4 regions of the Massilia scottii genome follow, and region 4 is predicted to be linked to each of the others. Evidence: riboswitches for the same ligand, from Rfam matches in the RefSeq annotation. Region 4 holds a riboswitch; each other region holds the start of a gene.
The links. Region 4 has a riboswitch for cobalamin ahead of RBA41_RS18555 (TonB-dependent receptor). Riboswitches for the same ligand answer to the same signal wherever they lie in the genome.
Positions count from the first base shown of each region.

Region 1 (2,197 bases), on a different contig from region 4:
GTGGGCCAACTACACCGTGCGCGCAGGCGCGCTGGCCGGCCTGGGCCTGGGCCTGGGCGCGCGCTACACCGGCAAGACGCAGGGCGACACGATCAACAGCTTCGCGGCGCCCGCCCGCACCCTGTTCGACCTGGCGCTGCGCTACGACCTGGGCCGGCTGGGCATGAACGACTGGATGGCCGAACTGCACGTGAACAATGTGGCGGACAAGGAGTATGTCGCCTCCTGCTTCGCCGCCCACAGCTGCTATCTGGGCCTCTCGCGCTCGGCACGGGCGACCTTGAAATACAACTGGTAAGCGCCAGTTTGCGCACTTCATTGCCCATGATGCGGCAATGAGGCGCGCCAGGCTGTCCGGCGCCGGCCGGCAAGCGTAGCGCTTCCTCGGGCCCGGCCTGTCACTGCATATTGAAACGTTGCCAAATACATCAGCAGCCGTTATGATTGCCACGTTTTGGTGCTCGCGGCCTTGTTCTGAAGGCCGCAGTTAAACGGGAAACACGCGCTGGCATGCCAGCGGCAAACGTGTGCTGTCCCCGCAACGGTAAAACAGGCGCCGCATGTCGTGCAACGACGTGCGGCCGGTTGTCTCTTTGGTCCACTGTGCCGCCGGCATGGGAAGGCGAGGCAATCTGACCTGTCAGCCCGGATACCGGCCAGGACGCATGGAAGCAAGCGGCCGGGAATTGTCGTGTTTGTGGATCGCCTGGGACCGCGCTTAACGCCGCCGCTCCCTCATCTCCATCGACTCTCGCGCCTCTGTCGGCCGCAGCTTCTTTTTTCTCGGTGCACGGGGATGTGCGCCGTACAAAACAAGCGGACCGGCCTGTCCGGTCTTAACCGAGAGTACCCGTGAAAAATACCACCCCTGCCCCGTCGCAACGCGGGCTGCGCCTGCTGTCGCCAATGCTGCTGCTGGCCATGCCCGCCTTTGCCAACGCCACCGTCGACGGCGATACCCCATCCCCCGTCCAGCAAGTGCGCGTGTCCGCCAGCCTGATACCGCTCGGCGTCGCCGATTCGGCCAACCAGGGCACCGTGACCGCCAGGCAGCTCGAAAACCGTCCCTTGCTGCGCACAGGCGAGCTGCTTGAAGCGGTGCCAGGCCTGATCGTGACCCAGCACGCCGGCGACGGCAAAGCCAATCAATATTTCGCGCGCGGATTCAATCTCGATCACGGCACCGATTTCCGCACCACGGTCATGGGCATGCCGGTCAACTTGCCGACCAATGCGCACGGCCAGGGCTATTCGGACCTGAATTTCCTGATTCCGGAGCTGGTCAGCACCATCGCGTATAAAAAAGGCACCTATTACGCGGAGGAAGGCGATTTTTCCGTCGCCGGCGCAGCCGCTTTCGACTACGTGCGGCACATGGAGCAAGGCTTGCTGAGCCTGGAGGCCGGCCAGAACCGCTTCAGCCGCGCGCTGCTCGCCAACGCCACCCCGCTCGCCGCCGGTACGCTGCTGTACGCCCTCGAACGCGCGGGCCAGGATGGTCCCTGGGAGACGCCGGAAGACTACAAGCGTGTCAACGGCGTGCTGTCGTACAGCTGGCGGCGCGGCGACGACGATGTGCGGGTGACGGCGATGGGCATGCATTCGTCGTGGACGTCGACCGATCAGGTGCCGCAACGCGCGCTCGACGCCGGGCTGATCGGCCGCTATGGCACGCTCGCTCCCACGGATGGCGGCGACACCTCGCGTTACAGCCTGTCGGGCGAGTGGCGCCGCCAGTACGGCACGGGCAGCGCCAGGGCCAATGCCTACATCATCGCATCGCGGCTCGACCTGTTCAGCGACTTTACCTATGCACTGGACGATCCGGAGCACGGCGACCAGTTCCACCAGGCGGAAAGCCGGCAGATTCTCGGCCTGGACGCGCAGCGCGCATGGCGCCACGCCCTGGGCCCCTTCGCTTCCGAGACAGCGTTCGGCGTTCAGCTGCGCCAGGACAGGCTGGCCCCGGTCGGCCTGTATTTGAGCCAGGCGCGCCAGCGCCGCTTGAGCGTGCGCGAGGACAGGGTCAAGCAGCGCAGCGGCGCGCTGTACCTGTCCAATAGCACCGTCTGGGCGCCATGGCTGCGCACTGTCGCCGGGCTGCGCGCCGACCGCTACGGGTTCGATGTCCACAGCGACACGGGCGCCAACTCGGGCAAGGTGAATGCCGGCATCACCAGTCCGAAGTTCACGGCGA
Region 1 covers NZ_JAVCWM010000002.1:270,631-272,827, reverse strand. The annotation lists gene RBA41_RS03520 (TonB-dependent siderophore receptor) at 1-298, shown strand, start outside; cobalamin riboswitch at 439-675, shown strand; gene RBA41_RS03515 (TonB-dependent receptor) at 853-2,197, shown strand, end outside.
Region 1: linked by a shared signal. The riboswitch ahead of RBA41_RS03515 (TonB-dependent receptor) and the one ahead of RBA41_RS18555 (TonB-dependent receptor) in region 4 are both predicted to bind cobalamin.

Region 2 (2,197 bases), on a different contig from region 4:
GCTCACGCCCGCCACCGCGCCGAACTCCGGCGGCAACTGGCTCACTGCGTGGTGCAGGACAGTCAGGTCGTTCGATGCGTGGGTAAGCAGCGCGATGTGCGCCGGGCCTTGAGGAAAATCAGGTGATGTCATGGTCCGCCACAATTGTGTCGCCTTCGCCGATGCGATGGAAAATCAGGTCGGTCACTTCGGCGCCGCCGATCAGGTGCTCGGCGACGATGCGCCCTGCTGCCGCTTCGTCGACGCGCCGGTACCACACGCCTTCCGGGTACACCACCACGATCGGCCCTTCATTACGGCATGCGACCATGCAGTGCGTGCGGGTGCGCTTGACGCAGAGGTCCGGATGGGCGTCGATCTCGCGCCCCATGTGCTCGAACACGGCCTGCGCCTGCACGCCGTTTTCGGTGCAGCGCGGGCCGACGCACATGAACACGTGCCGGTCATGGGTACGCATCGGTCAGCCGAATTTCTTGTAGAAATAGCCCGCCAGCGCGCCCATGGCCACCCAGAAGGCGGCATTGGCCAGCAAGGTCGCGTACAGGAAGCTCAGCGCCAGCTCGGGCGGTGCGCTGCTCGAATGGACCTTCGGCTGGGGCGAACCGACCAGATGCGGCACGAACAGCAGCAAGGCGCCGGCGATCCTGAGCGGCCAGTTCTTGGCGAAGACCAGCAGCGCCAGCCCGCCCGCGCTGGCCATGACGGTGGCGGTCCACCACAACTGGCGCGCCAGCAGCGGCGCCGCGACGGTACCCGGCAGCTCGGGCGGCAGGCCGACCGAGGGCGCCACGAAAAAGACCGTGTAGCCGGCCGCGCCCCACAGCACGCCCGCGCGCCAGCCGCTTGCGCCGCCATGCAGGCTGATGGCCGCTGCCAGCAGCAGCGCGAAGCCGACGCCGGCGCTGATGTTGGCCACCGCCGTGTAGAAGGTGCGCTCGGCGCCGTCGTCCGGCTGCCAGCCGCCGTGTTCATGGGCGCCCTCATCCGCGTGTTCGTGCGGCGTGGCGTCGGCGTGGCTGTGCGGTGCGGCCTGCTCCAGTGCCTTCGGCGCGGCGCTCTCGAACACCTCGGCCTGCAAGATAATGGGTGCCACTTGCAGCTGCTGCACGCCGGTCAGCAGCAGGCCGGCCAGGATGCCGGCCGCCGCTGCGCTGGCGATGATGCGGTTGAAGGTGCCCAGGCTTGCCGCGGGCGCGGTGCGGATCAGTGGCATGGGAAGCCGGCCGAGTGGCGGCTGTCGTGCGCCGCGTTGTGCAGCGCTTCCATCGAGGCGAAACCGGCACCGTACAGCAGCACGATGCCAAGGCTGGCGGCGCACATGGCCTGCACAATGCGCTCCTTGATGGAGACAAACGGGACTTGTTCATCGGCGGTGGTGATGAAGCTACGGATCGGCGACATGGCATTCCTTCCTAAAGCATTTCGCATAAAGCCAGGCAAATGCAGACGCGCGCGTCTTGCCCTGTCCGGCAACCGGGGCTTGTACGGGGAGAAGGAACGTGAGATGGGGTGCGGAACGCAGCGATCCACCTGGATCGCCCTCCGCGATACAAACGACTTACCGCTTCGGCTGGTTTCCGGGCTGGCGAGTGGCGGGGCAAAAAACCCTTCCCGGATATGCGCCTTCCCATGCTGACTAGGCACAGTGGCTTGATGCACATCCTTGACTCGCTTACCGTTGCGGGGGCAGCGCCGGCTTTGCCCCCCTTGAGAGGTCGCACCGGCTTCCCATTTAATCCGGCAAACGATCGTTTGCCAGAACCAGAAGCTTGACTACCGGCGAAGTATAGGTCTGGACTATATAAATTGCAAGGTTGCGCGGGCCGGCGTGTGCGCAGCGGACGAATTTACCAGTCGCGCCATTGTTCGGTGATGTCTTCGTCGGCTTCCAGGCCCGCATCCTTGGCAACCAGGTAGATGATGTCGCACAGGCTTTCGCGCTCTTCGGTCTCGATCACGCTGCAGCGTTCATCAAACGCATTGAGGGCAAGGACGACGCGTTCGACTTCTTTCATGATCGCGGCGGGGGCTGCAGGTTGGGGGAGCTTTTCCACGGCAGCGGCATAAGTGTCGAGGATTCCGGCGCACTCGTCGATCTCGGCCTGGCCGTACGGAGCCTCGCTCTCCGGGTCTTCGGCGCAGCGCCCCATGTAAGCAGCCATCCCGCCGAGAAGGCGGGCGCGGATCGAAGCGATGC
Region 2 covers NZ_JAVCWM010000004.1:384,186-386,382, forward strand. The annotation lists gene RBA41_RS07730 (cobaltochelatase subunit CobN) at 1-132, opposite strand, end outside; gene RBA41_RS07735 ((2Fe-2S) ferredoxin domain-containing protein) at 119-457, opposite strand; gene RBA41_RS07740 (CbtA family protein) at 461-1,213, opposite strand; gene RBA41_RS07745 (CbtB domain-containing protein) at 1,204-1,401, opposite strand; cobalamin riboswitch at 1,552-1,781, opposite strand; gene RBA41_RS07750 (hypothetical protein) at 1,848-2,197, opposite strand, start outside.
Region 2: linked by a shared signal. The riboswitch ahead of RBA41_RS07745 (CbtB domain-containing protein) and the one ahead of RBA41_RS18555 (TonB-dependent receptor) in region 4 are both predicted to bind cobalamin.

Region 3 (2,197 bases), on a different contig from region 4:
GTAAAGTGCGCAAGGAACGACGAAAGCGAATGCTCATGTAGTGTCTCCTTTATTGTGGGTCCCAGCAGACAGGCTAACCATGTCAGCAAGCCTGAGCTCGGTGTTCGTACTGTATTTCAAATACGAACAACAGTGCTAATTAAGCATTCGTGTTGTACATAAAATATCAAAAATGTGTGAATTTGTTGTAAATGTGTAGTGCCGTCACCCGACGTCGCCCATGACCCGCACAGCGCTGGCCTGCGCCGCTGCGGCCTGTGTGCCGGCGTCAGCGCGGCAATAGGGTGACAAATGTGCTTTGTCGAATGTAAAATGCGCCCCAATACGTGAATGGTGCCCTCCCGCTTGTCGGCCGGAGGGTGAAACGGGAAGCCGGTGACGCGCGAGATTTTCATTTCGCGCCAGTCCGGCGCAGCCCCCGCTGCTGTAAGCCTGACGACTTTGATCGAACGCCACTGTGCATCGCATGGGAAGGCAAGACCAGGGAAGGATGAAGGCGAGCCAGAAGACCGGCCAGTCACGATGCATGCGCAACACCCGGGGTGAGGTGTTGCCTGTTATTTGTTCGCCGTTTTTTCTTTTTGCTAATGCAATCGCACGCCAATGGCGTACGCGTATCCGTTCGCCATTGGCGCATGGCGCGTGCCGTGGCGGCTGCGTGCGCCTTCGCGAACTTCATCGCCGGGGATCCGGTCATTTACTATGTCAGACGCTTCCATGATGCATTCCAGCCAAACTTGTTCTACCCCCATCCGCCCCATCGTCGCCGCCGTCGCACTGTTGTGCGGGTCCGCTGCCTGGGCCGAGCCAACCACGGTGATGCCGACTGTGACCATTCAGGCCGCGGCCGAGGAGGAGGGCCTGGGGCTGAAGCGCCGGAACGCCACGGCCAGCCGGCTCGATCTGACGACGCAGGACATGCCTGCCAGCGTCGAGTCGCTCGGCGCGGCGAGCATCGAGGCGCGCGGCGATGTGCAGCTCAAGGATGCCGTCACCCGCACCACGGGCCTGACCGACATCAGCTCGCCCGGCAACGGCATCGGCTACGCGGCGCGCGGTTTCAGCGGCAACAGCGCCATCGCCATCCTGGAAAACGGCCAGCGCCCGCAGGTGGGCTCGGGCACGGCCACCTATCCGTCCGATCCGTGGGGGTATGAGTACATCGAGGTGCTGCGCGGCCCTGGTTCGGTGATCCACGGCAGCGGTACCACCGGCGCCACCATCAATGCCGTGCGCAAGGCGCCGGCAGGCGCCGCCTCGCTCGAAGCGATGGCCGGCATCGGCGGCGGGCGCGCGTTGCGCGCCGGCGTCGGCGTCACCGGTGCGCTGGGGGAGAGCGGCGCATTCCGTGTCGACGCCTATGCCGACCGCAGCGACGGGCTGATCGAGCGGGGCAAGGCGCGCCACGGCAAGGTACTCACCAGCCTGGCCTATGCCTTGACGCCCGCCATCGACCTTGCCATGCAGCTCGACCATCTGGAACAGAAACCGCAGCGCTACTTCGGCACACCGCTGATCAATGGCGGGCTCGCGCGCGCACTGCGCAAGCAGAACTACAACGTGGGCGACGCCGACATCGGCTTTGACGACGACAAGGCGCTGGTCCGCCTGAGCTGGCGCGTCTCGCCGGCTCTCACCGTCACCGACGAGCTCGTGCATATGAAAGCGCGCCGCCACTGGCGCAATGCCGAGACCTATTATTACAACCCGCAAGCGGAGATGGTCGAGCGCAGCAATTACATCGCCATCGGCCATGATCAGGAACAAACCGGCAACCGCCTCGAAGCGCGCTGGAATGCCGGGGCCAACCGGATCGTTGCCGGATGGGAAGCTGCCACGATCAATTTCACCCACACCAACAACGCGCCGTACGGCGGTGCCTCCAGCGTGGCGCCCACGGGGTTCAATCCGGGCCGGTTCGACAGCCCGGACGCCTTGCGCCCGAATTTCACAACCCATACCCGCAGCAATGCGCTGTATGCCGAAGATTCCCATGCGCTCAGTGCGCGGCTGCTGCTGCTGGCGGGCCTGCGCCATGACCGTTACAAGGTCGGGCGCGTCAGCCTGCTGGGGGCGGCCGGCTTTACCTCGACGCTACAGTCGACCGCCGTGCGGCTGGGCCTGACCTGGAAACTCGGGGACGACACCTCCCTGTACGGCCAGCTCAGCAGCGGCAGCGATCCGGTCACCAGCCTGC
Region 3 covers NZ_JAVCWM010000002.1:367,314-369,510, forward strand. The annotation lists gene RBA41_RS03705 (SGNH/GDSL hydrolase family protein) at 1-37, opposite strand, end outside; cobalamin riboswitch at 315-532, shown strand; gene RBA41_RS03710 (TonB-dependent receptor) at 829-2,197, shown strand, end outside.
Region 3: linked by a shared signal. The riboswitch ahead of RBA41_RS03710 (TonB-dependent receptor) and the one ahead of RBA41_RS18555 (TonB-dependent receptor) in region 4 are both predicted to bind cobalamin.

Region 4 (2,197 bases):
TTGTCGGCGGTCCAGGCGAAATCGTGGACGTCGCCCTGCACGTAGTGGTGCGTCAGCATGCCGCCCTGTTCCACCGGTGGCCCCTGCAGTTCGCCGGTGGCGCCCACGGTGTAGCCCTTGGGCGCGGTGAGCTTGACATCGAAGCGGCCGAAGTCGGCGTAGAACTCGGTCTCGTGGTGATATTCGTGCACGTTCCAGCGCGCCCTGGCGGCGCCGCGTTCGCCAGGCAGTTCCAGCACCCCGATCTTGGGGAACCACTGGCCCACCAGGTGAAAGCTGCCGACATGGCCGGTACTGGCCACCACGCGCGGCAATTGGGTCAGGAAGGTGATATCGAAGCTGGTGGAAGCGCCTGGCGCCACCGGCGCCGGCAGGTCGAAGCGCACCACCGTCTCGTCGGTGGCGGGGCCGTTGTCGGGGTGGACGAACGACCAGTCGACCCTGGCACCGCCCTGGGTCACGCTGCGCAGGGTGATATGGCCCCATTCGCCGGGGGCGATGGTGGCGTTGTAGCCGGATTCGCGCTGCTCGGTGAAGAAGGTGCTGCCGGCGCTTTTGAAGGCGTTCATGTACAGGTGCAGGTAGACGCTGCGCACGGTCTCCTTGCTGCGGTTGCGCCAGGTGAGTTTCTGCTTGCCGTCGACCGTGTGCGCTACCGGGTCGAGCGTCGCTTCGATCCGGTAGTCGACCACGCGGTCCGACAGGGTCGCTTCGCTGCCGCTGCGCGGCCCGCCCCACGCGTCCGGGGAGCTCGGCACGCTCACCGCGCTGGCCGAGGGCATGGCGAAGCCGATGCCGACGTCGGTCACCGGTTCCGGAATCGGCGTGATGGTGATGTCGGCCTGCGCCATCAGCTCGGCCCCCGCGACGGCGGCTGCCGCCAGCAGGAGCGCCCTCTGGGCCATGGTTCGGGTACGCGCTTGCATGCATTCTCCTGCGCCGCCGGGCGCTTCGATTGGTAACAGGTCTGGCTGGTGGGCAGCCGGCCGCACAGCATGCCACAACGCCCGCCGGGCCGCGGTCCGGATGGCGACTCCGATTATAATGGCGCAGTTTTGGTGCCCGCCCGCGTCTTCACGCCGGCAGTTAAACGGGAAACACGCAGTGTGCTGCCCCCGCAACGGTACTGCAAGCCGTCGTTACTGACGTCGTGCGAGCCCGGATACCGGCCAAAACAGGTGGACATGATGCCGCGCAGCGCGCCTCTGTCCGTGCAATCCGGCTTGCGGGGACGCAGGCCCGGACTCTATTTTCTGAAGACGACATCATGATTTCTGCAGTATCGCCGCGCCGTGCGCTCTCCGCCAGGCCGCTCGCGCTGGTTTCCGCCCTGTCCCTGTGTTTCATGTCCAGCGCCGCGCTGGCCGCCGATGGCCAGGCCCAGGCCCAGGCCCAGACCCTGCCCGCCGTGACCGTGACCGGCGCCCGCTTTGCCAGCGACCCGGCGCTGGCCCCGATCGGCGCGACCGTCATCAGCGCCGACGACATCCGCCGCGCCGGCGCGGCCGACGTCAACCAGGCCATCCGCCAGATCGGCGGCGTGTACGGCCGCCAGAGCCTGGACGGCTCGCCCGATTTCAGCCTCGACCTGCGCGGCTTCGGCACCAACAGCAGCCAGAACATGGTGGTCACCCTGGACGGCGTGCGCATGTCCGAAAGTGAATTGAGCAATGCGACCCTGTCGTCGATCCCGATCGAGACCGTCGAGCGCATCGAAATCATCCGCGGCGGCGCCAGCGTGCTGTATGGCGAAGGCGCCACCGGCGGCGTGATCCACATCGTCACGCGCCGTCCCGAGGCCAATGGCGGGCGCGGCATGCTGCGCGCCGAAACCGGTCAGTTCAACCTGCGCGACCTGCGCGCCGCCGTGGCCCGGTCATGGAACGGGTTCGCGCTCGACGCCTCGGTCGGCAGCCAGCGCACCGACAATTACCGCGACCATAACAGCTTCGAGCTCGATACCTTCAGCGGCGGCGCCCAGTGGGCATACCAGGGTGGCCGCACCGGCCTGCGCTACGACCGTGCGCGCCAGGAATCGGAATTGCCGGGCGCCCTGAGCATGCAACAGTTCCGCGACAACCCGCGCCAGGCCAGCACGCCAGACGATGTGGGCTCGCTCGATTCGGACCGCCTGACCGCGTTCGTGGAGCAGCGCGTCGGCAGCGTCGACCTGGCCGCCGAACTGTCGCGCCGCGAG
Region 4 covers NZ_JAVCWM010000012.1:211,596-213,792, reverse strand. The annotation lists gene RBA41_RS18560 (M1 family metallopeptidase) at 1-926, opposite strand, end outside; cobalamin riboswitch at 1,040-1,188, shown strand; gene RBA41_RS18555 (TonB-dependent receptor) at 1,268-2,197, shown strand, end outside.